DNA from 2 places in the Listeria sp. Marseille-Q6474 genome. Region 1 is predicted to be linked to the other one. Evidence: a T-box and tRNA genes for the amino acid it is inferred to sense, from the RefSeq annotation. Region 1 holds a T-box; the other holds one or more tRNA genes.
What was found. The T-box of region 1 lies ahead of leuS (leucine--tRNA ligase). A T-box ahead of a tRNA ligase gene usually reads a tRNA of that ligase, here a tRNA-Leu.

Region 1 (3,185 bases):
TATCAGCAATTGCTTCTGTATTGTTTGGATCGATATAGCGCAGGAAATACCAGCTTGACCCAGCCCATTGTGGCATAGTATTTGTTTCACGACGACCTTTTCGACCGTTTTCGTCTGTTACGTTTACCCAGTCATGCAAGTTAGCAAGTGGTGATTCGCCTGTTCCTGATGGTTTGATTTCTGTTGCTTTTGGTAGAAGTAGTGGTAGTTCGTCTTCTGGTACAAGCGTTGTTTCCCCGTCTTCCCAGTGAATAACTGGAATTGGTTCACCCCAGTAACGTTGTCTGCTGAACAACCAGTCGCGCAAACGATACGTGATTTTACGGCTACCGATGTCTTCTTTTTCTAGCCAATCAATTGCAGCGGTAATCGCTTCGGCTTTAGCTAGTCCGTTCAAGAAATCAGAGTTAATATGTGGTCCATCGCCAGTGAAAGCTTCTTTTGTAACGTCGCCGCCTTCAAGTACTGGACGAATATTCAAACCAAATTGTTGCGCAAATTCAAAGTCGCGTTCGTCATGTGCTGGTACGGCCATAATTGCACCCGTTCCATATTGAATCAACACGTAGTCCGCAATCCAAATCGGCACTTCTTCGCCGTTGATTGGATTAATCGCATAAGCTCCTGTGAATACGCCTGTTTTGTCTTTTGCAAGGTCGGTTCTTTCTAGTTCGCTTTTTAGTTCTACTTGTTTTTTATAAGCTTCAACTGCTTCTTTTTGCTCAGGTGTTGTGATTTTTTCGATAAGTTCGTGTTCTGGTGCAAAAACCGTATATGTTGCGCCAAAAAGTGTATCTGGGCGTGTTGTAAAGACATTAAACGTTTCATCGCTATCTTTAATTTTAAAAGTAACTTCTGCGCCTTCTGAACGACCAATCCAGTTACGTTGCATATCTTTAATATTTTCAGGCCAGTCTACAAGTTCAAGGTCATCTAGCAAACGGTCTGCATAGGCAGTAATTTTAAGCATCCATTGACGCATTGGTTTGCGGAAAACAGGGAAACCACCGCGTTCACTTTTGCCATCGATTACTTCTTCGTTGGCTAGTACGGTTCCAAGTGCCGGACACCAGTTTACAGCGATTTCGGCTTCATAAGCTAGGCCTTTTTCATATAGTTTTTCAAAAATCCATTGTGTCCATTTATAATATTCTGGGTCTGTTGTATTAATTTCACGGTCCCAATCATAGGAAAAACCAAGAGATTTAATTTGGCGAGTAAAGTTGGCAATATTCAGTGCGGTGAATTCTTCTGGATCGTTACCAGTATCAATCGCATATTGCTCTGCAGGAAGTCCAAATGCATCCCAACCGATTGGATGAAGGACATTCTTCCCTTGCATACGTTTCATTCTAGACAAAATATCTGTTGCTGTATAACCTTCTGGATGTCCTACGTGAAGACCTGCTCCAGATGGGTAAGGGAACATATCTAGTGCATAGAAGTTTTCTTTGTCTTTATCTTCTGTTGTTTTAAAAGTGTTATGTTCACTCCAATATTGTTGCCATTTCGGTTCCATTTTTTTATGATTAAATGTCACTTTACTCATCCTCTTTTCCTTAAAATATCGAATTTTGGCTACAAAAAAATCCCTACATCCCAACGGCTTATCGCCATGGGACGAGAGATGCTTCTCCCGCGGTACCACCCACATTAGTGTTTAACCACTCAACTTAACAATTCCTTAACGCGGAAAACGGGGATACACCCAAGCTCCATGGTAAGTTCATCCGGATTTTGTGACTGACTTGCACCAACCGTCAGCTCTCTTCACATCAAAATATGCAGATTACTACTCCAATTCATCGCTATTTCGCAAAATTCATTAGTCTTATTGTAGCTGAATTTAGGTTTTTTAGCAAGCGGTCTGAAGATTTATCTAACTTTCGTAGTAAAATGTGCTAAAATGAATGGAGAATTTCATTTGAAGGAGTCTAAAACTAGTGAAACAAACGAATCCATTTGTATATAGTAATGATAATAAAAGATACCATACATGGAACTACTGTTTACGAGAAGAATTTGGGCAAAAGACATATAAAGTTGCGCTCGATGGCGGTTTTGATTGTCCAAATCGTGATGGCACAGTAGCGCATGGTGGTTGTACATTTTGTAGCGCGGCTGGTTCTGGTGATTTTGCTGGGAACCGAGCGCTTGATTTAAAAGTACAATTCCAGCAAGTGCGCGACAAAATGCAAACGAAATGGAAAGACGGGAAATGTATTGCTTACTTCCAGGCTTTTACTAACACTCATGCCCCTGTTGCTGAACTGCGTGAGAAATTTGAAACAGTTTTGAATGAGCCTGGCGTGGTTGGGCTTTCGATTGCGACACGACCTGACTGTTTGCCGGATGATGTCGTTGAATACCTGGCTGAATTAAATGAACGGACTTATTTATGGTTAGAGCTTGGTTTGCAATCTGCTCACGATGAAACTGGGCGCTTAATTAACCGCGCGCATGACTATGATTGTTATTTAGAAGGCGTGCGCAAACTACAAACACATAATATCCGCATTTGTACTCACATTATTAATGGTCTTCCGAAAGAAACGCCGGAAATGATGATGGAAACCGCACAAAAAGTAGTTGAAAGTGGCGTTGATGGTATTAAAATCCATTTACTCCATTTATTAAAAGGAACGCCAATGGTAGAAGATTATAAAAAAGGTGACTTAGAATTTTTAACCCGTGATGGTTATGTGAACTTAGTGGCTGACCAACTCGAAATTCTGCCTCCTGAAATGGTTATTCACCGAATTACAGGTGATGGTGGCGTGGATGACTTAATTGGCCCAGTTTGGAGTTTAAATAAATTTGAAGTACTGAATGCCATTGATGCGGAACTCGTTCGAAGAGATAGTTGGCAAGGGAAATTATATCAACCTGTGGAAGTGAGTTCCAAATGAATTTACGTGGTATTCTCCCCTTCGCTCATGACACACTTCGAAAAGTAGTTCGCTCTGGAGATTATGTAATTGACGCAACATGTGGCAATGGGCATGATACGCTTTTACTAGCAGAACTTGTGGGTGTAAATGGTCATGTGCTCGGGTTTGATATTCAACAAATGGCAATTGATGCAACGAAAACTCGTTTAGAAAATGCGGGTGTCGCATCACAAGTAGAGCTCGTATGTGCTAGCCATGCGCTTATTCCAGAATATGCAACAAAACCTGTTCGCG
Region 2 (3,185 bases), on a different contig from region 1:
GCATTTCCGCCACAGTATGCACTTCCTCGCTGAATGGCCCCACATGCATCATTTGCACACATTCCCCTTCCTCAAAACGAACCAATTTCACGCGACTCGTATCAACGTCAGGCTTTTTCTTCCTTGCAACCTCTTTCGCCCACTCCAACACTTCTTCGGTAACAAAATCTGGTTGTCTAAGAATCGATGTCCAAAGCCACGCATCTCTGTCCTTTAAATCAAACTTCCCTTCAGACCACCAAAAACCTTCCAGCGGCGGTACAACAAAATCCGAGTAACCATCCAGACGCGTCTCGCCCATCTTGCTCATTTTAATCGTGTACGCAATCGCATAAAGTGACTGCACTGCCTTTTGATACTCCTCTCCGTCCGGATCGCCTTTCCCATCCACCATCAAAAAATTCATTTCCGGAACAAAAATACGCTCTGGTTTTCTTTTAGGCGCATAGAATTTCTTTTCCTCTTTTTTAAAATCAATTTTCTTTTCAGTCATTTGAATTCCTCCTCGTTCATCCAGTCTGGCATCAGCTTCTGAAAATTATCATGACTAGCTGCCGTCTTTGCTGCATAATTCATTAACTTATTAAAATTACGAGATTCATTTTTTGCCGCCCAATTAACGGCCGAAGTAATATGCATCGCTGTGTAAAGCGCATAAAGATTCCAAAAATCCGTAACTTCTTCTTTATCAAGATAGCCTAAAATATTTCCTCGTGCAAAAGGTATACTGACCTCTGTTGTAAAAAAGCCGATTTTAGCTAAATCAAAAAAAGGATCCCCGAACTCTAGCCGATTAAAATCAATTAGCCCCGCAAACTTTTTGTTCTTTAAAATAATATTCGCTGGATGAAAATCTCCATGTTGTAAACAAACCGGTCTATTTTTTAATCTAGCTATATTCTCATAAACAAACTGTTCGGTTTCTGTTAAAAAAGAAGCTGTTATTTCTAATTCTTTTAATTCCTCCACTTTTCGTTTAAATTTAACTGTTTGAAAATCCAACCAGTTCATTTTTGGTATATCTAGCGGTATTTTATGAACTTCTCGTAAAATTTCCCCTGCTGAAAAACCAGCCTTAAACTGTTCGGAATGTGATAATCTAAACATGCCATTTTCCGCATCTTCACCGCGCACATAACCAATAATCATATAGCCTTCTCCGCCAGTAAAGCCAAAATCATATGCTCGTGGAACAAATGGAGTTTGAGAACCTAACGCTTGGATTATTTCAAATTCTTGCTTTCGTGTTTGGAGTAACTCTTTTGGAAAAACACGTACAAGATAGGTTTCATCCACCTGATATTTCTTATCGATAGAAAAACCCTTTTTTATTTCTGAAACCACTTTCGCATTACGCAACATTTTCAATTGGGTCACATCCATAATTAGCTCTCCCTCCAATAAATTCGCTATTCTCCATTATACAAGAATACGCTTACTTTTTTCCAATTATCTATGCAGAATTTATTGACAAAATAATAGAATCAATATTATAATTAGTTTTGCTACGCATACGCGGTCGTGGCGGAATCGGCAGACGCGCTAGGTTGAGGGCCTAGTGGGGTAAAACCCGTGGAGGTTCAAGTCCTCTCGGCCGCATAGAGAACTACAAGTAGGTTTCGTAATTGTTCATACAGTTACGAAACCTTTTTTGATAGAACAAATGACACCTCAATGAAAAAAGGAAAACCACGTTAACTACTGAACTGATCTTCCTTTTTTATACTAAGCTAAAATATTATATGCCATTTTATATTTCGTTGAGTCAGCGAAGTGCTTACTTGCGTGTTTTTTTACGCGTTCAATTAATGCTGGATCATTGGATTCATCAATTTTTTTAAGCAAGCCTAACATTTTCTTTTCATAGCTAGATTGCTTGTTTTGATGGTACAGCAGTAATGTTTCCGTATAGGTTACAAAAAAATTGATTTCCATTACTTGCTCAGTTACTTTGTTAATAATAGCCAGTAAATTACTTGTTTCTAATACTGACCCTTGTTCAGCAAAAATAACCATCAGTTCTGTAATTACAAGGTAGTCATTGTTATTAAAACCTATCTCAGAAGCCTCATGCGCCATTAATTCCTCGTATAAACAAACTATCTTTTCATCGAATAACTCATGATTACCCTCGACTCTTTCTATTTCTGCCAGCTTAAAGCGAACAAGAAAATAATACATTGTTTTAGCTTCTGGATACATGTTAAAAAATACTAGCACTTCTTCAAATTTCCGCTTTGCTTCAGTCATAAAGCCAATTTGAAAGTTTATATAACCATACAAATATAAAATGGCCGTAATCCTTTCTTGGTCTCTGCTCGGGAATCTCTTAATTAAGTTCCAGGCACATTCAATGTGTTTTAAAGCAGGTTCATAGTTATTTAGACATATGTAATTAATACAAAGCCCCACTTGAAAAACCACTTGAAACGCAGCTTTATCAGTTAAATCAATGCTTTTTTCCCAGTACTCCACTGCCAATTGATAGTCGCAAGTAGCATGAGAATGTTTCACAGCTTGCCCATAGTAATAATAACTAAGCAAATCCGGTGGGAATGAGTCCACTACACGCTTTTCATTACTATTTAAATACGTTCTTTCTATTTCTCTAGCTTTAGAAAATTCCCATGTTTTATAGTAAAAACCTGCTTGAAGCCAGTAAAAACTAAGTTCTATAACAGGAGATTCACACAGTAAATCGACATTCGCAGCTATTTTATCAAGTCTATCTTCCACTTCTTTTGTATTCGAAAAAACAAGTAACTCAAATATCTGCTTGAGTTCTTGTAATAATTCTTTATTTAAATCCTCATTGCCTATTAAAAGAGCTTCTTCCGGTATTTCCAGACGTTTCGCTATATGCATTAACGTTTCAAAAGAAGCCACTTTCACACCATTCTCTATATTAGCTAAATAAGGGACGGAAATGATTCCTTTAGCCGCCTCTTTTAAAGTAAGTTGTTTTATTTTACGGATATTTCTAATTCGTAAACCGATTAAATCCATGATGTCACCGCCATTACTTAGAAAACTTTTCTTTTAATTATATACATTTATTTTTAGAAAACAAATACCCTATTTAATAGTTTTAGCTTCTTTTCATAACGAATGTTTTTTCGGTTATAATTATCCAGTCTTACACAAGGCTTAAAATCAGTACTAGACTTGATTTCAAGCATCTTTAC

Region 2: it encodes a tRNA-Leu, which carries the amino acid that the T-box ahead of leuS (leucine--tRNA ligase) is inferred to sense. The anticodon was not compared.

Annotation. Positions count from the first base shown of each region.
Region 1 covers NZ_CAMPPS010000001.1:24,084-27,268, reverse strand. Annotated here, with positions in the region: gene leuS (leucine--tRNA ligase) at 1-1,540, opposite strand, end outside; T-box leader at 1,614-1,815, opposite strand; gene OC533_RS00170 (TIGR01212 family radical SAM protein) at 1,944-2,909, shown strand; gene OC533_RS00165 (class I SAM-dependent methyltransferase) at 2,906-3,185, shown strand, end outside.
Region 2 covers NZ_CAMPPS010000002.1:342,177-345,361, reverse strand. Annotated here, with positions in the region: gene OC533_RS12510 (GyrI-like domain-containing protein) at 1-493, opposite strand, end outside; gene OC533_RS12505 (aminoglycoside phosphotransferase family protein) at 490-1,383, opposite strand; tRNA gene OC533_RS12500 (tRNA-Leu) at 1,516-1,599, shown strand; gene OC533_RS12495 (helix-turn-helix domain-containing protein) at 1,726-3,006, opposite strand.